Regions from separate parts of the Pseudomonas vesperimontis genome, predicted to be linked through region 3. Evidence: predicted binding sites of a transcription regulator. Region 3 holds the regulator's gene; each other region holds the start of a gene.
What was found. The regulator sigma-54, encoded in region 3, starts transcription at its own class of promoters, with help from an activator protein. The targets are predictions, from matches to a motif close to ANTGGCATNNANNTTGCTNT.
Positions count from the first base shown of each region.

Region 1: WF513_RS09735 (CmpA/NrtA family ABC transporter substrate-binding protein) is a predicted target of sigma-54. The motif match lies at 4,259-4,278, and genes of this name have one in related genera.
Region 2: WF513_RS09710 (CmpA/NrtA family ABC transporter substrate-binding protein) is a predicted target of sigma-54. The motif match lies at 3,708-3,727, and genes of this name have one in related genera.

Region 1 covers NZ_CP149803.1:2,023,043-2,029,284, reverse strand. Annotated here, with positions in the region: gene WF513_RS09750 (thioesterase family protein) at 155-607, opposite strand; gene WF513_RS09745 (ABC transporter ATP-binding protein) at 861-1,655, opposite strand; gene WF513_RS09740 (ABC transporter permease) at 1,676-2,668, opposite strand; gene WF513_RS09735 (CmpA/NrtA family ABC transporter substrate-binding protein) at 2,726-4,114, opposite strand; gene WF513_RS09730 (transcriptional regulator) at 4,621-4,938, opposite strand; gene WF513_RS09725 (hypothetical protein) at 5,148-5,540, shown strand; gene alaC (alanine transaminase) at 5,577-6,242, opposite strand, start outside.
Region 2 covers NZ_CP149803.1:2,016,687-2,022,928, forward strand. Annotated here, with positions in the region: gene WF513_RS09700 (DUF1289 domain-containing protein) at 128-604, opposite strand; gene acnB (bifunctional aconitate hydratase 2/2-methylisocitrate dehydratase) at 1,009-3,618, shown strand; gene WF513_RS09710 (CmpA/NrtA family ABC transporter substrate-binding protein) at 3,853-5,049, shown strand; gene WF513_RS09715 (ANTAR domain-containing response regulator) at 5,051-5,629, shown strand; gene alaC (alanine transaminase) at 5,790-6,242, shown strand, end outside.
Region 3 covers NZ_CP149803.1:2,968,137-2,974,378, reverse strand. Annotated here, with positions in the region: gene WF513_RS14155 (HPr family phosphocarrier protein) at 1-90, opposite strand, end outside; gene rapZ (RNase adapter RapZ) at 103-960, opposite strand; gene ptsN (PTS IIA-like nitrogen regulatory protein PtsN) at 963-1,436, opposite strand; gene raiA (ribosome-associated translation inhibitor RaiA) at 1,452-1,760, opposite strand; gene WF513_RS14135 (RNA polymerase factor sigma-54) at 1,952-3,466, opposite strand; gene lptB (LPS export ABC transporter ATP-binding protein) at 3,603-4,328, opposite strand; gene lptA (lipopolysaccharide transport periplasmic protein LptA) at 4,331-4,873, opposite strand; gene lptC (LPS export ABC transporter periplasmic protein LptC) at 4,860-5,429, opposite strand; gene WF513_RS14115 (HAD family hydrolase) at 5,437-5,976, opposite strand; gene WF513_RS14110 (KpsF/GutQ family sugar-phosphate isomerase) at 5,976-6,242, opposite strand, start outside.

The sequences.
Region 1 (6,242 bases), 950 kb from region 3:
TGAGGGCTGCGCTTTATTAAATTGTAATTTTAATAATGCAGGGCTTGTGCCAACTTGTGATGTGCCGAGTTAAGCGGGACACAGCGCATGTTGCCGAGTATGAGCGCGCTGTTATGCACTTTTTGAAGACGCCCTGCGCTGCATTGGTGCGCGTTTATTGGGCCGGGTTAAGCCAGTTGACCTTGTTGAATTTTTCACTGAAGGCTGCAGGCATTTGCACCACCTTGCCCAGTGTGTAGTTGAAGAAAACAAAGCCGGATTTGGCCATGGCCACTAACGCGCCGTCAGCGGGGCGTGTGATGCGAAAGGTAATATCGCCGCCATAAGGGTTGAAATCCATTACGCCGACCTCGAACAGCAATTGATCGCGGGCATGCGCTTCCGCGCGGTAAGTGGTAGCGAGGTCGGTGACGATGATGCCAGTGCCGCCTTCTTGGGTTTCTTCGATGCCAAATTCAAACAGAAAGCGTGCCCGCGCTTCGGAAATCATTGAGATCATCGAATCGTTGCCGAGGTGGTTGGCGGCATTGATATCGGTCACCCGCACAGTCAGGTGGGTGGCGTAGCAGAACTGGTCTTCGGGAAATTCAAGGGTCAGGCGGGCCATGGACGATTCTCGTTCGGGCGTGAGGGGCGTGTGACGTGGTTGCGCTATTGTACGCGGCCAAACAGTGGCACGAGATGTCAGTTAGCGCGCGAATTAACGCCGTGTTTTTACCCTATGAGTTTGCAGCTGCCTCTAGGGCACGGAACGATACAGCTGCCGGGCTGACTGTATCTGTTCGGCACTCCCTCTGTTCTTACCAGGCAAAGTTACCGCTCAGCCAGGCCTGCAACTGGCTGAGTAGTTTTGGCGCTGTTTAGGCGGCCGGGCGCAGTTGCTTCTGGTAGAGGAACTCCAGCACGGCAGCGCGATACTCGTGGTAGCGCGTATCGTGGGCCAAAGCGATGCGTTCACGCGGGCGCTCCAGCGCCACCTCAAGAATCTCGCCAACACCGGCCGCCGGACCGTTGCTCATCATCACAATGCGGTCGGACAGCAGCACGGCTTCGTCGACATCGTGGGTGATCATGATCACCGTATTACCGAGGTCGGCATGAATCTCCATCAGCGAGTCCTGCAGATGGGCACGGGTCAGTGCATCAAGGGCGCCGAAAGGTTCGTCCATCAACAGTACTTTGGGCTGCATGGCCAGGGCGCGAGCGATGCCAATACGTTGTTTCATCCCCCCGGAGATTTCGCTGGGGCGTTTGTCCTTGGCATGCATCATGTGCACCAGGTGCAAGTTGTGCTCAATCCATTCACGCATTTCACGGCGTGTTTTTTTGCCCTGGAACACCTGGCGAACGGCCAATTCGACGTTCTGATAGCAGGTTAGCCAAGGCAGCAAGCTGTGGTTCTGGAACACCACAGCGCGCTCCGGCCCTGGTTCATTGACTTCGCGGCCATCGAGGATCACGCCACCCGTGGTGGCCTGATGAAGGCCCGCAACAATATTCAATACAGTAGATTTTCCGCAGCCGGAATGGCCGATCAAGGAGACAAATTCGCCCTTGTCGATTTTCAGATTTACGTTCTGCAGTGCGCAGTACAGACCCTTGTCGGTGGGGAAGCTGATGCCAACGCCGGTTAGTTCAAGGTGTGCATGGTTCATGTAAGGCTCCTGAGTGTGGCTTAGCGCAGGTCAGCGTTTTTGTCCCAGCTAACACGGCGCTGGAGCATAAGCATAAGGCGATCGAGAACGAAGCCGATCAGGCCGATGACAACCACCGCGACCATAATCCGACCCAGTGAGTTGGAACTGCCATTCTGAAACTCATCCCAGATAAACTTCCCCAGGCCTGGGTTTTGCGCGAGCATTTCCGCCGCGATCAACACCATCCAGCCAGTGGCGAGCGATAACCGCAGACCGGTGAATATCATCGGAATAGCGGCCGGTAAGACAATCCGGCGGACATGGCGCATCGGCGAGAGGCTCAGCACGCGGCTTACGTTCTGCAAGTCTTTGTCCAGGTTGGCGACCCCGACGGTGGTGTTGATCACCGTAGGCCACAAGCAGCACAACGCGACCGTGACCGCAGAGGTGACGAAGGATTTGGCGAACAACGGGTCGCTGCTGGTATAGACAGCGCTGACCACCATGGTCACCAGGGGTAACCAGGCCAGTGGTGATACCGGCTTAAAAATCTGGATCAACGGGTTGATCGCGTTATAAATGGGCTTGCTCAGGCCGCAGACAATCCCCAGCGGAATCGCCACCAGTGACGCTATAACGAAGCCTGTCATAACGGTGTACAGGCTGGTGAGTATCTGCTTGAAGAAGGTCGGCTTGCCTGTATAAGGACGAATGCTGACCTCGGCCTCAGGGTTTTTTGCAAGCTTATCGGCGTTTCGTTGTTCTTGGCGCTGGTAGAACGCATCGGCCTTTAGCTGTTCACGTTGGTGCTCCTTAACCAGGCCAACGAACTGAGTGGCCACCTGTGTTGGGCCGGGGAACTTGCCGAGGCTGGTGTTGATACTGCCGGCAGCAATCTGCCAGAACAGAAGAAACACCAGTACACCAATTATCGGCAGCAACAGGTTCGGCAACCAGCGTTCAAGGGCTATGCGCTTGGCAGATTTAAGGCTGTCTTGAATGGGTTGTTGTGCCGCAGCGGGATTGCTCATTGTCGTTTACTCGATACAGAGGGGGCGAATGGTTCGCCCCCTAAGGCAATGGCGAATTTAGAGCTCGGTATCGGCTTTCAGACCAATCGAGAACTGGTTGATGTAGGCGTTGGGCTTGCGTCCATCGTAGGTCAGGCCATCGATAAACTCATTGGTCGGCGCGCGAAAGCCCTCTTCGGCGGCTGGCGGGAAGTCCTCAGCTTTGGCTTTGCCTTCGGCAATCAGCTCATCAGCGGCACTGCGATACACCGCCGGCAGATACACCTGCTTGGCAATGTCGAAGTACCAGCTATCCGGCTTAACTTCGCCGATCTGGCCCCAACGCCGCATCTGCGTCAGGTACCAGATGGCGTCGGAGTAGAAGGGGTAGGTGGCGTTGTAGCGGAAGAACACGTTGAAGTCAGGTATGTCGCGAACATCACCTTTTTCATACTCAAAGGTGCCAGTCATCGAGTTGGCAATTACCTTGGCATCTGCGCCGACGTACTCAGGACGAGAAAGGATTTCTACGGCTTCTTTGCGGTTGGCATTGTTATTTTCATCCAGCCACATGCCGGCGCGGATAAGAGCCTTGATCAGGCGCTTGTGGGTTTCCGGGTTGGCGTCGGCCCAGCCTTTGGAAACGCCCAGTACTTTTTCCGGATTGTTCTTCCATATCTCGTAGTCGGTGATTACCGGCACGCCGATACCCTTGAACACAGCGGCCTGGTTCCAAGGCTCACCCACGCTATAACCATCGATGGTGCCAGCTTCGAGGGTAGCCGGCATTTGCGGGGGTGGTGTAACCGAAAGCAGGACGTCGGCATTCAGCGTGCCGGTAATGTCGCCTTTGGCCGGGGCATAGAAACCAGGGCTGATTCCACCTGCGGCGAGCCAGTAGCGCAGCTCATAGTTATGGGTGGAAACCGGGAAGACCATGCCTAGGTTGAAGGGCTTGCCTTTGGCCTTGTACTGCTCAATCACCGGCTTCAGGACATCGGCCTTGATTGGGTGCACCGGCTTGCCGTTTTCCATCGGCACATGCTTCTTCATTTCCTCCCACACGGCATTGGACATGGTGATGGCGTTGCCGTTGAGGTCCATGGAAAAGGCGGTGACGATGTCGGCCTTGGTGCCGAAGCCGATGGTGGCACCCAGAGGTTGGCCTGCAAGCATGTGAGCGCCGTCAAGCTCGCCGGTGATCACGCGGTCCAGTAGCACCTTCCAGTTGGCCTGCGCCTCCAAGGTTACGTAGAGGCCTTCTTCTTCGAAGAAGCCCTTTTCGTAAGCGATGGCCAGCGGTGCCATATCGGTTAGCTTAATAAAGCCGAGTTTGAGTTCGTCTTTTTCCAATTCGGCAGCCAGGCTCATCTGCAGGCTTAGCGGGTTGAGTAACAGGGCAGCGGCGCAGCTGAAGCCGGCCAAGGTTTTTTTCAGTAAGGAACGGCGAGTATTGAAATGACGCATGGTGATTCCTCAAGTCTCAGAAACGAAAAAAGACGTCAACGGTCAACGCTGCCAGCTTGAGCAGGTTGCCTTTGACGTCTTTGTCTATTCGTCCCGATCACCGCCGTTGGCGATCTGAAGACGGGTGTAAGGTCTACGAGTGTCTTAGCAAGGGGCTTGCCAGCTTTGTTAGATGCCACGCGTGCTATTGCATATAAGGTCCTAAGGAGACCTCTATAGATTCTCGAATAGCGGATTAAATTTGTTTAAATACAGAATGTTAGGATCAATATCTAATTATGTTTGTAGTTATTGAGTAAATAACTGAGCAGTTATTCAGCGCTTCCCAGCCAGCCCATTCAGGCACCATCACGAACCATAGTCGTGCAGCTAAGCGCTTGCTTGAACGCTTTTGGTTCGCTGGGATTAGGCGCGAGGGCAACGCTTCGCTGGCCGCCGCTTCGCCTCGCCTCATTTCGCTAACGTCTTCATCCACCTGCTGTGTGGGCGCATTGCTCGGTGCAGCGTTACTGCGCAGCGGGTCGGCGCTGCGCTTCTTCGGTGAACTCCTTAAGCCAACGCAGTACTTCAACTGCTTCCCAGCGCGTGGGGTCAAACATGGCATAGGCCAGGCCCTGGTAACCGACCACATCCAGCTGGCGGTGATACCCGGCACGCTGCAGTAAGGCTTCGATCTCCGCAAAGCAGGTGTTGAAGTGCACCCGGTTAAACGGCGTTTTGCCCTCGGTGACGATGCCTTCAAGCTGTAATTCATTGACGGTGACCCGGACTTTTTCCAGGGGCATGCGGTTTACGCTGTGTTTCAACTGCAGTACGTCGAGCATCTGGATACTCCTGGTAACGCCTTGTATGAGCCTGTATTCAGGCTTGCACGGTTGGCTGGATGACATGGCCAAGGGTAATCGAAAAATACTGTACAAATAAACAGTATTCGATAATAGTAAGCCCACAGTCTTATCCGATACCTGTTCGATCTCTCCCGCTGTGCGCCGCAAAGTCGACGGCGACAGGTACTGCAAAGGAGTCACTGACAATGCAACAGATGCTGATGACAATTGTGCTGTCGAGCCTCTTGGTCGGTTGCGCGCAACCGCAACGTGATCAACCTCGCGCCAATGGCTCTTACCTAGTGATTGAAAACGGCCAGGCGTGGGCCGTGTTGGTTGCCGATGGTAAGCGCGTGGAGGAGCAGGGTACGGTGGTGGACATGATCAAACTGCCCAGCGAAGGCCTGGCCGTGGCCGCCAGCTACGTGGTGGAAACGGCTAATTGCGGGCGTGTGCAATGGTTGAGTGAACGCTCCGATGCAGCCGACGGCATGACTAATCGGATGTCGCTGCACAGCGGCAACCAATTGGTCCAGAGCGGCTGTGTGATAACCGAGGGCCTTAGTCGGGTGTGGACGGTACTCGATTACTCCGGCTGAAATGTCAGAGAGCACCTCGCGGTGCCCTCTTTACGCTTACTCGCTGTCGACCTTGGCCTTGTTGGCTGGCAGCAGACCATCTGCGCGGAACATGGTTTTGATCCCGCGAAGGGCTTGGCGAATACGGTCTTGGTTTTCAATCAAGGCAAAACGCACATGGTCATCGCCGTAATCACCGAAGCCGATACCGGGCGATACGCAGACTTTGGCCTCCAGCAGCAGCTTCTTAGCGAAATCCAATGAGCCAAGCTGGGCGTACTGCTGAGGTATCTTGGCCCAGACGTACATCGAGGCTTTAGGGTTTTCGACCATCCAACCCAGCTCATGCAGGCCCTTAACCAGCACGTTGCGCCGCTGCCGGTATTGCTCGGCGATATCACGCACGCATTGCTGGTCACCTTCGAGGGCAGCAATCGCCGCCACCTGCAGCGGGGTGAAGGTGCCGTAGTCGTGGTAGCTCTTGATCCGCGCCAGAGCGTTGACCAGTTCCTTATTGCCCACCATAAAGCCGATGCGCCAACCGGCCATGTTGTAGCTTTTCGACAGGGTGAAAAACTCCACGGCGATGTCCTTGGCACCCGGAACCTGCATGATCGACGGGGCTTTCCAGCCGTCGTAAACAATGTCGGCGTAGGCCAGATCGTGAATGACCAGCACGTCATATTGTTTGGCCAGGGCCACTACGCGCTCGAAAAAATCCAG
Region 2 (6,242 bases), 950 kb from region 3:
CAGTTCATCAATGCTCAGTACAAAAGATCAACACTGCGGGCTGTGAGGTGCAGTGGCATTTTGCTGCGCGCTTGCGTTGCGGTGTTTGCCGGTTAAATCAAACACCCCGCATGAGATGAAAGAGGATTCACGCTCTGGCCTCAAGACCTTCGAGCAAGAAACGCGGCGCTATGTAGCGCTCGTAGTGCGCCTCGGACAGCAGAAAGAACTCACGATCAATCGCATCGCGTAACTCAGGCAGGTTCCACTCGCGAAACTCTGGCAGCACCACCACGCCGTAGGCATTTAACTGAGTGATAACACGCGAACCACGGGCAATCAGCTGATAGGCCCAGCAGTAAGGCGACTGCTGCGGCACAAAGCGGATTTTGCGCTGTTCCAACTGGCTGCGCAGGCGATCGGCATCAAACACATCGAGTTTTGCGGCCATAACCTGCACAAGCAACACCTCTAGACGTAGCCAAACGGCGTGTTTTTCTTCGTCGTTATAGCCATTCCAGTTAATCACCTCATGGTGAAAACGTTTACAGCCACGGCAAACCAAATCACCGTAAACCGTGGAGCACAGGCCGACACAAGGAGTTTTAATGCGCTGATTGGACATAGCGGATGCACGAGAGCTTGTGAGGGGCAGCTATCTTAGCCCTTTGTCTAAGGCAGATCACCCCCATATAAGCAGGGCCTTCGGCTTAACTTTAGCAATGCTTTCCAGTAGAATCGACCGGCCTTTTATGGGCAGCAACGTCCGTTGGAAGCTGTTTTCAAAGCGTCACGAGCACAGTCAATCCTGCAGGTTCGATGTGGGTGCTGACTCTTGAGCCACCCTTCAAGTGTCAGCACCGACCCTCATCAAGCCCGTCCTGCCGGCGTAAAACTTTGAAAACAGCTTCTGCAAGAAAACCGCAAAATCTCAGCTAAGCGGCCACCAAAGCCACGAAGCGTAAGGCTCGCTGTTTTCTAGATCGCGTCCCGGACTAGCCGATGGGACCACTGATGAGGGTAATAACTGTGCTTGAAGCCTATCGCAAACATGTAGCAGAGCGTGCCGCTCAGGGTATCGTGCCCCAGCCGCTGAACGCCGAACAAACCGCAGGCCTGATCGAGCTGCTGAAAACCCCACCCGCCGGCGAAGATGCCGTTCTGCTCGACCTGATCACCAACCGCGTGCCGCCGGGCGTCGATGAAGCCGCCTATGTAAAGGCCGGGTTTCTCTCTGCCGTTGCCAAAGGCGAAGCCACCTCCCCGCTGATCAGTGCACAACACGCTGTTGAGCTACTGGGCACCATGCAAGGCGGTTACAACATCGCCACGCTGGTAGAGCTGCTTGATGACAACGCACTGGCTGCCGTGACTGCCGAGCAACTGAAGCACACCCTGCTGATGTTCGACGCCTTCCACGACGTCGCTGAAAAAGCCAAGAACGGTAACGCACACGCTAAAGGTGTCATGCAGTCTTGGGCAGATGGCGAGTGGTTCAAAAACCGTCCAACCCTGGCCGATAAAATCAGCCTGCGCGTCTTCAAAGTCACCGGCGAAACCAACACCGACGACCTGTCCCCAGCACCAGATGCTTGGTCACGCCCGGACATCCCTCTGCACGCCCTGGCCATGCTGAAAATGGCTCGCGACGGCATCGTGCCGGACGAGCAAGGCGTAACCGGCCCGATGAAGCAAATCGAAACCATGCGTGGCGAAGGCTTCCCGATCGCTTACGTAGGTGACGTGGTCGGTACTGGCTCCTCGCGCAAATCCGCCACCAACTCGGTGCTGTGGTTCTTCGGCGACGACATCCCTAACGTGCCGAACAAGCGCGCTGGTGGTTTCTGCTTCGGCAGCAAAATTGCGCCCATTTTCTACAACACCATGGAAGATGCGGGCGCTCTGCCAATCGAATTCGACGTGTCGAACATGCACATGGGCGACGTAATCGACCTGTACCCGCATGCCGGCAAAGTTTGCAAGCACGGCACTGACGAAGTCCTGACCACCTTCGAAATGAAGACGCCAGTTCTGCTTGACGAAGTCCGCGCTGGCGGCCGTATCCCGCTGATCATTGGTCGCGGTCTGACCGAGAAAGCGCGCGCTGAACTGGGTCTTGGCCCAACTGATCTGTTCAAGCTGCCTGAGCCGCCGGCCGCCAGCACCAAGGGCTTCACTCTGGCGCAGAAGATGGTTGGCAAGGCTTGCGGTCTGGCGGAAGGTCAAGGCGTACGCCCTGGCACTTACTGCGAACCGAAGATGACCACCGTCGGCTCCCAGGACACTACTGGCCCGATGACCCGTGACGAGCTGAAAGACCTGGCTTGCCTGGGCTTCTCCGCTGACCTGGTCATGCAGTCGTTCTGCCACACCGCGGCGTACCCAAAGCCAATCGACGTGACCACCCACCACACCCTGCCGGACTTCATCCGCACCCGTGGCGGCGTGTCTTTGCGTCCTGGCGACGGCATCATCCACAGCTGGCTGAACCGCATGCTGTTGCCGGACACTGTCGGCACCGGTGGTGACTCGCACACCCGTTTCCCGATGGGCATTTCGTTCCCAGCCGGTTCCGGCCTGGTCGCGTTCGCTGCAGCCACCGGCGTGATGCCGCTGGACATGCCAGAGTCCATTTTGGTGCGCTTCAAAGGCAAGCTGCAACCAGGCATCACCCTGCGTGACCTGGTACATGCCATCCCTTATGTGGCCATTCAGAAAGGCCTGCTGACTGTCGAGAAAAAAGGCAAGATCAATGCCTTCTCGGGTCGCATCCTCGAGATCGAAGGCTTGGAAGAGCTGACGGTAGAGCAAGCCTTCGAGCTGTCCGACGCCTCTGCCGAGCGTTCGGCTGCTGGCTGCACCATTAAAATGCCAGAAAAGGCGATTGCCGAGTACCTGCGCTCGAACATCACCCTGCTGCGCTGGATGATCAGCGAAGGCTACGGCGATGCGCGCACCATGGAGCGCCGCGCTCAAGCGATGGAAGCGTGGTTGGCTGAGCCTAAGCTGATGACCGCTGACAAAGACGCTGAGTACGCCGAGATCATCGAAATCGATCTGGCCGACATCAACGAGCCGGTTCTCTGCGCACCGAATGACCCGGACGATGCCCGTCTGCTGTCGACCGTTGCCGGCGAAAAGATCGACGAAGTGTTCATCGGTTCGTGCATGACCAACATCGGCCACTTCCGCGCAGCCGGCAAGCTGCTGGAAAAAGTCGAAGGTTCGCTGCCAACCCGCCTGTGGCTCTCGCCGCCGACCAAGATGGACCAGCATCAGCTGACCGAAGAAGGCTACTACGGCATCTACGGCAAAGCTGGCGCACGTTTGGAAATGCCAGGTTGCTCGCTGTGCATGGGTAACCAAGCGCGCGTTGAGCCGAACTCCACCGTGGTATCCACCTCAACCCGTAACTTCCCCAACCGTCTGGGTGATGGCGCCAACGTCTACCTGGCTTCGGCCGAGTTGGCGGCGGTTGCAGCAATCACTGGCAAACTGCCGACTGTTGCGGAGTACATGGTCTACGCGAAAGAAATCGACACCATGGCAGCGGACGTTTACCGCTACCTGAGTTTCGACCAGATCGCCGAGTTCCGTGAAGCGGCTGCGAACGCCAACATCCCGGTCGTTCAAGCCTAACGAAACAACGCATCGCGCTGCACGTGTAAAGAGAAGCCCCGCCTTGTGCGGGGCTTCTCGTTTTTTGACTCACAGGCTCCTCCCAAGCACATGGCATATGCCTTGCTTTGGCTTAAGGCATAGAGTGTTTCCAAAGGCGGAAACGGCTTAAATAGACAATGGTGTCGTTCTGATCGCCGACTAATTTCGGCGCTTGGCACGGCACCTTTTTGCTTTGGGCATAGGGAAAGCACCATGAATGAGCACGACATCAGCCGCCGCGCTGCGCCGGAAAAGCCAGTCCTGAATATCGGCTTTATGGCCCTCACCGACGCAGCCTCCGTTATCGTCGCTGCCACTCAGGGTTTTGCCGAGAAACATGGGCTGACCCTCAACCTGCAACGCCAGGCCTCCTGGGCCACGTTGCGTGACAAATTACTGAGCGGCGAATTGGACGCCGCTCATAGCCTCTACGGGCTGGTCTACGGTGTGCAATTAGGCCTCTGCGGTGCGCCAGCCACTGATATGGCCGTGCTCATGGGCCTTAACCAGAACGGCCAGAGCATTAACCTATCGCCTGCGCTACAAGCTGCCGGCGTGAGCACTGCTAGCGCACTGGCGCAACGCACGCACCAGTCTGGCGCAAAATTAATATTCGCCCAGACCTTCCCCACCGGCACGCACGCTATGTGGCTGAATTACTGGCTGGCCAGTCAAGGCATTCACCCGCTGACAGATGTCGACAGCGTCGTCGTGCCGCCGCCGCAAATGCTTGCCCACCTTAAGGCACGGCGCATCGATGGTTTCTGTGTTGGCGAGCCCTGGAGCGCCCAGGCGGTGGATGAACAAATGGGTTGCACCCTGACCACCAGCCAGGCGATATGGCCCGATCACCCGGAAAAAGTCTTGGCTTGCACCCATCAATTTACCGAGCAGTGCCCTAACAGCGCCCGCGCCTTGATCATGGCGGTGCTGGAAGCCAGTCGGTTTATTGATGAGAGTGAAGAAAACCGTCGCAGTGCGGCTCAACTGCTCAGTGGCAGCGAGTATGTCGACGCGCCGCTCTCGGCTATCCAACCGCGCTTCCTCGGCCAGTACCAAGACGGTCTCGGCCATGCCTGGCAGGACGCACACCCACTACGTTTTCATGCAGGCGGTGAAGTCAATCAGCCCTACCTGTCTGATGGCATGTGGTTTATGACCCAGTTTCGCCGCTGGGGCCTGCTGCGTGAAGACCCGGACTACCTGACCATCGCCCGCCAAGTCCAGCAACTCGACCTCTACCGCCAGGCTGCAGAGTCCCTCGGTATCGCCGTACCAAGCGAGATGCGCAGCAGCCAATTGCTCGGTGGCCAGATTTGGGACGGCAACGATCCGGCCGGCTATGCCCGCAGCTTTGCCCTGCACGCCCTGGTTGATGCGCCGATCGGCGCCCAGCAGGAGAGTCGCTAATATGCTGCGCATACTGCTGATCAATGACACGCCCAAAAAAGTTGGACGCCTCAAAGCGGCACTTATTGAGGCCGGCTTTGAGGTGATTGATGAGTCAGGCCTGACCATCGACTTGCCCGAGCGCGTCGAGGCGGTTCGTCCTGATGTGATTCTGATCGATACCGAATCACCCAGCCGCGATGTGATGGAACAGGTGGTGCTGGTCAGCCGCGACCAGCCGCGCCCAATTGTGATGTTCACCGACGAGCACGACCCAGGCGTTATGCGCCAAGCGATCCAGAGCGGCGTCAGCGCTTATATCGTCGAGGGTATTCACGTCCAACGCCTGCAACCGATCCTTGATGTGGCCATGGCGCGCTTCGAAAGCGACCAGGCACTGCGCGCTCAGTTGCAGGCGCGCGATGCACAGTTAGCCGAACGAAAGCGCATTGAGTTAGCCAAGGGTTTGTTGATGAAGATGAAAAGCTGCGACGAGGAACAGGCCTACACCTTGATGCGCCGTCAAGCCATGAGTCGCCAGCAGAAACTGGCGCACGTCGCTGAACAGATCATCGCCATGCACGACATGCTCGGCAGCTAAAGAGGCTTGCAGGTACCACACGTTCTTGCAGCTGTGTTGCAAAATTTGCCGGCAACTGCTCTAGACAGAGGGCTGGCGCGCCGCTTATCTTCGCCATCTGGCCAGTGCACTGGCCAACGTCGCTCGGACGGTTCCGGGCGCTTACGTTTGCGAGATAGACATGACTGACACACGTGCGCCGCGCCGCTTTGCGCGCATCGATCGACTCCCCCCTTACGTGTTCAACATCACGGCCGAGCTGAAGATGGCCGCGCGTCGCCGCGGCGAAGATATTATCGACTTCAGCATGGGCAACCCCGACGGACCTACGCCGCCTCATATCGTTGAGAAGCTGGTGCAAGTCGCCCAGCGTGAAGACACCCATGGCTACTCCACTTCGCGCGGTATTCCGCGTCTGCGCCGCGCCATTTCTCGCTGGTACAAAGACCGCTACGCGGTCGAGATTGACCCGGAAAGCGAAGCCATTGTCACCATCGGCTCCAAGGAAGGCCTGGCCCACCTGATGCTCGCCACCCTAGACCATGGCGATACGGTGCTGGTACCCAACCCCAGCTACCCGATTCATATATACGGCGCAGTAATCGCCGGGGCGCAGGTGCGTTCAGTTCCACTG
Region 3 (6,242 bases):
AGGAAAGCGCCCAGCGACGCCAACAAACTTGGCGGCTGCGCGGGCGTGTAAACCCAGCTTATTGATAATGGTGATTTCGCGTGCAGGCATCGCGGTAATTCCTTAACTGAGGTCGCGGTGGCGAATCTGCACGTTTTTTAGGATGGGTTTTAGCGTTTCACCCAGACGGCTGGCCAGGTACACCGAACGGTGATGGCCGCCCGTGCAGCCAATCGCCACCGTGACATAGGCGCGGTTGCTGGCAGCAAAACGCGGCAACCATTTGCTCAGGTAGGCGAGGATGTCTTGGTACATGTCTTCGACATCGGCTTGGGCCGACAGGTATTCAATCACAGGTTGGTCGAGGCCCGAGAAATCGCGCAGATCTGGCTTCCAATAGGGGTTCGGCAAGCAGCGCACATCGAAGACCAAATCAGCATCCACTGGCATACCGCGCTTAAAACCAAAAGACTCCAGCAAAAATGCAGTACCCGGCTCAGGCTGGTTAAGCAGGCGTAACTTGAGGCTGTCGCGCAGTTGATACAGATTGAGGTGAGTGGTGTCGATCTTCAGGTCGGCCAAGTCGATGATCGGCCCCAGCAGCAGGCTTTCGTCGGCGATGGCCTCAGCCAGCGAGCGGCTTTCGTTGGTCAGCGGATGGCGCCGGCGGGTTTCTGAGAAGCGTTTGAGCAGCGTTTCTTCGTCGGCATCCAGGTAGATCACATCGCACTTGATATGCCGAGCACGAACTTCCGCGAGCAACTCGGGAAAGCGCTGCAGATGGCTCGGTAAGTTACGTGCATCAATCGACACCGCGACCTGCGGGTGCAGCAGTTCGGTGTGCACCAGCGCGCGTTCAGCGAGTTCAGGCAGCAGGCCGGCGGGCAGGTTATCAATGCAGTAGAAACCGTTATCCTCGAGCACATTGAGGGCGGTGCTCTTGCCGGAGCCGGAGCGACCGCTGACGATGATCAGGCGCATGCTCAGGCTCTATTGAGTTGGTTTTGTGTGTCGACTACCACTTGGTACAGCGCTTCGCTGCTTGCGGCTTGGCGCAGGCTGGCACGTACCTCACTGCGGTCGAGCATGCTGGCGATTTGTCGCAGCAACTCTAAGTGAGCATCCGTGGCCGCTTCTGGCACCAGTAGGACAAACAGTAGGTCCACAGGCGCACCGTCGATGGCGTCAAAATCCACCGCGGCATCTAAGCGCAGCAGCGCGCTGATGGGCGCTGTACAGCCCGGCAGGCGGCAGTGTGGAATGGCGATGCCGTTACCGAAACCGGTGGAGCCGAGTTTCTCGCGGGCAATTAGGCTTTCGAAAATATCTTGGCCATCCAGGTCAGGCAGCTCACGCGCCACCAGGTTGGCAATCTGTTCGAGAACACGCTTTTTACTGCCGCCCGGCACGTTCACGAGGGAACGACCGGGGGTCAGGATAGTTTCAAGTCGGATCATAGGAGATAGACGACGTCAGCGAGCCATAGCACCCTGTTGACGATCGAGCTGTTTTTCCTTGTGTTTGATGAGTTGTCGATCGAGTTTGTCAGTCAATAAATCGATGGCGGCGTACATGTCGTCATGCTCGGCATTGGCGACGATTTCACCGCCTGCGATATGCAGGGTCGCTTCGATTTTCTGCTTGAGCTTCTCGACCTCCATGATGACTTGTACGTTGGTGATTTTGTCGAAGTGGCGTTCTAATCGGCCGAGTTTTTCGCCGATGTAGTTACGCAGGGCGTCGGTCACATCCAGCTGGTGTCCACTGATGTTGACTTGCATACCGCTTTCTCCTTGTTGCCGTGTGTAAGAAGCAGGTAATAGACCTGCCGCCGGAACACTGTGGCGTGGAAGACGCTGTCAGAACAAGCCCGCAGCCACCGCTAATTGCTTAGTTGCAGTATGGCTGCTTAGCAAAATATGTGGCGTAGGGTGTTGTGCGCAGAATGAGCTGTCTTCCTTCTTGTGGCTGCCTAAATCAATCGCTTGCGCTCACTGGAAGGCGCTATTGCGAGGGATTCACGGTATTTGGCGACCGTGCGGCGGGCAACTTGAATGCCTTGTGCTTCCAGTAGACCAGCGATCTTGCTGTCACTCAATGGCTTTTTCGCATTTTCCGCGGCGACCAATTTTTTGATGATGGCGCGAATAGCTGTGGACGAACATTCGCCGCCCTCAGAGGTGCTGACATGGCTGGAGAAGAAGTATTTCAGCTCATAAATACCGCGCGGGGTGTGCATAAATTTCTGCGTGGTTACCCGCGAAATCGTCGACTCATGCATGCCCACCGCCTCCGCGATATCGTGCAGTACCAAGGGCTTCATCGCCTCGTCGCCGTAATCGAGAAAGCCGCGTTGGTGCTCGACTATTTGCGTCGCCACCTTCATCAAGGTCTCGTTGCGGCTTTGCAGGCTTTTGATAAACCAGCGCGCTTCTTGCAGTTGGTTACGCATGAAGGTGTTATCGGCACTGGAGTCGGCGCGCTTCACAAAGCCGGCGTACTGGGCATTGACGCGCAGGCGCGGCATGGCTTCTTGGTTTAGCTCCACCAGCCAGCGCTCGTTGTGTTTACGCACGATCACATCAGGCACCACGTATTCCGGCTCGCTGGACTCGATGTGCGAGCCGGGGCGCGGATTGAGACTCTGAATCAAGTCTATGACTTGGCGCAGCTCATCTTCCTTGAGCTTCATGCGGCGCATCAGTTGGCTGTAGTCGCGGCTGCCGAGCAAGTCCAGGTAGTCGCCCGCCAAGCGTTGGGCCTCGTTTAACCACGGGGTGCTAGTGGGCAGCTGGCGCAGTTGCAAGAGTAAGCATTCGCCCAGATTGCGCGCGGCGATGCCGGTGGGCTCGAACTGCTGAATGCGGTGCAGCACGGCTTCAACTTCGTCCAGCTCAATGTCCAGTTCCGGATCGAAGGCCTCGACCACTTCTTCCAGGGTTTCTTCGAGGTAGCCTTGCTGGTTGATGCAGTCGATCAGGGTCACGCCAATCAAGCGATCTTTGTCCGACATCGGCGCCAGGTTTAGCTGCCAGAGCAGGTGGCTTTGCAGGCTTTCACCGCTGGAGGTGCGGGTGGTGAAATCCCACTCGTCATCGTCGTTGGTGTTGCTGGGCAAGCTGCTGGCGCTGGTTTGGTAAATGTCTTCCCACGCGGTATCGACCGGTAGCTCGTTAGGAATACGCTCACCCCAATCGCCTTCTTCCAAGTTGTCCACGGTCTGGGTGGCTTCTTGATAGCTGGTTTCTTGATAGGGTGCTTCGGGCTGTTCGCTGGGGCTGGCGCTTTCTGCGCCATCGGCCATGGGGTCCGAATTGTCGAAATCCTCGCCTTCTTCTTGGCGTTCGAGCATCGGGTTAGATTCCAATGCCTCTTGGATCTCTTGTTGCAGATCCAAGGTCGACAGTTGGAGCAAACGGATGGCCTGTTGCAGCTGCGGTGTCATCGTCAGCTGCTGGCCCATTCTCATGACGAGCGATGGTTTCATTGCAGACCTTATTTACCGGCGTCTATGCGCAATCCACTACGGGCGTTTTAAAAAATGCCACTTGGAAGCAAATTATATGCCTGACTCTAAGGGGTTTGCCTAGCCTTGGCTGTGGCCAAAAAGAGAAAAGCTGCAGTTACAGCTTGAACTCGTGCCCCAAGTAGACTTCTTTGACTATTTGGTTGGCGAGGATGGCCTCGGCATTACCTTCGGCGATCAGCTGGCCATCACTGACAATATAAGCTGTTTCACAAATATCCAGAGTCTCGCGCACGTTATGGTCGGTGATCAACACACCGATGCCCTTGGCCTTGAGGTGATGGATGATCTGTTTGATATCGCCAACGGAAATCGGATCAACACCAGCGAACGGCTCATCGAGCAAAATAAACTTGGGGTTGGTTGCCAGCGCGCGAGCGATTTCCACCCGGCGACGTTCACCGCCCGACAGGCTCATGCCGAGGTTGTCGCGGATGTGACTGATGTGGAATTCCTGCAGCAGGCCTTCGAGTTCTTTGCGCCGCGCTGCACCGTCGAGGTCTTTGCGGGTTTCTAAGATGGCCATGATGTTGTCAGCCACGCTGAGCTTGCGGAAAATCGAAGCTTCCTGCGGCAAATAGCCGATACCGGCGCGCGCGCGGCCATGCATCGGTTGATGGCTGACGTCGAGGTCATCAATCATCACCCGACCCTGATCAGCTTGGACCAAGCCGACGATCATGTAAAAACAGGTGGTTTTACCGGCGCCGTTGGGGCCAAGTAAACCGACGATCTGCCCGCTCTCGATGCTCAGGCTGACGTCACGCACGACTTGGCGACCTTTGTAGCTTTTGGCCAAGTGTTGGGCTTTCAATGTGGCCATTTTTACTGCGCCTGTTGTTCAGCGGGTTTGTTCTTTGGCTGGATCACCATATCAATGCGCGGACGTGGCGCGGTGACATTGGTGCCAGTGGCGCGGCCGGCATTGACGATTTGGCGTTGGGTGTCATAAACGATTTTCTCGCCTTCGAAGGTGTTGCCTTCCTGGATCACCTTGGCCTGATCAATTAGCACGACGCGCTCGTTGGCCATAAAGTACTGAATGGTCAGGCCATAGGCCTTAACGATCTGTTTATCGGCTGAGGGCTGTTGCTCGTAGTAGGCCGGCCTGCCGACTGAGGTGAAGACTTCAACATCGCCCTGAGCATTCTGGGTAATGGTGACAGTGTCGCCGGTGACTTTCATGCTGCCTTGGGTGATGACGACGTCGCCGCGATACACTGCCACGCCTTGTTTGTCATCGAGTTCGGCGCTGTCAGCCTGAATACGGATCGGCTGTTCGCGGTCGGATGGCAATGCCCACACGCTGGCACTGCCGAGTGCGACGCTGAGGCTGAGTAGTAGGGGGAGGGTATTAACGAGCCTCATGCAGACCTCTTACGTTGGACAGCAGGAGCATCCTGCCGTCATTCAAGTACGCTTTCATTCCTTGTGCCGTGGTCACCCCATTGGCCGCGTCGATTCTAACGGCTTGCTGGGTCTGCGCATATTCCTTCTCGGGGAAGATGGTCAGGCGGCTGGTGGTGAGAATAGTCGGGCGGCCTTTGGCATCAATGCGATCAACGCGAACGCTGTCGATCAATTCGACTTCAGTGCCGCCAGACGATACCTCACCACGCTCGCTGCGGATCTTCCAAGGCAGTTCTGTGCCGCGAAACAGGTTCATATTTGGGCGGGTCATCAGGGTGATATCACTGGCCCTAAGGTGCTCGACCTTGTCGGCGGTCAGCTCATAGTGCAGCTTACCGTCGGCTTGGTATTGCACGGTGTAGGTGTTGGTGGCGTAAAAATCGATGGCCGTGTCGGTCCCGGCAGCATTCGGCTGCTGGTTGAAGCTTTCTGGGCTGAGGTTCCAAAAGCCGAGTGCAGCCACAAGCAGAGCGACACCGGCGATCAGGGCAACATTGAATAATTTGCGGGGCATGATGAGCCTATAGATAATCGGCTTGAGCAGCTTCAAGGGTGCCTTGGGCGTGCATGATCAGTTGGCAAAACTCGCGTGCCGCGCCTTCACCGCCGCGCGCATGAGTGACGCCATGGGCATGTTGGCGGACAAAACTGTCGGCGCTGGCAACGGCCATGCCCAGCCCTACGCGGCGGATCACCGGCAGATCGGGCAGGTCGTCACCCAGGTAGGCAACTTGTGAGTAGTCTAGCCCTAGTTCACCCAGTAACTCGTCTAATACCACCAGCTTGTCTTCGCGGCCCTGATAAAGATGTTGAATGCCTAGGTTCTGTGCGCGGCGCTCAACCACCGGCGTTTTGCGACCGCTGATAATGGCGGTGCGCACGCCTGAATTGATCAACATCTTGATGCCATGGCCGTCGAGGGTGTTGAAGGTTTTGAACTCGCTGCCGTCGACCAGAAAATACAGCTTGCCATCGGTAAGCACGCCGTCGACGTCAAAGATCGCCAGTTTAATGGCCTGAGCGCGTTGCAACAGGTCAGGGTTGATCGCAGCAATTGTCATCACATCACTCCGGCGCGCAGCAGGTCATGCATATTTAATGCACCGACCGCCTGGTGGTTGTCGTCGATCACCACCAATGAGCTGATTTTGTGGTCTTCCATGATTTTTAAGGCCTCAGCCGCGAGCATTTCCGCGCGGGCGGTCTTGCCCTGAACGGTCATGACGTCATCAATGATGGTCTGGCGTACATCGATGCTCCGATCCAGGGTGCGGCGTAAGTCGCCGTCGGTGAAAACGCCAGCCAAGCGGCCGTCGTCCTCGGTCAC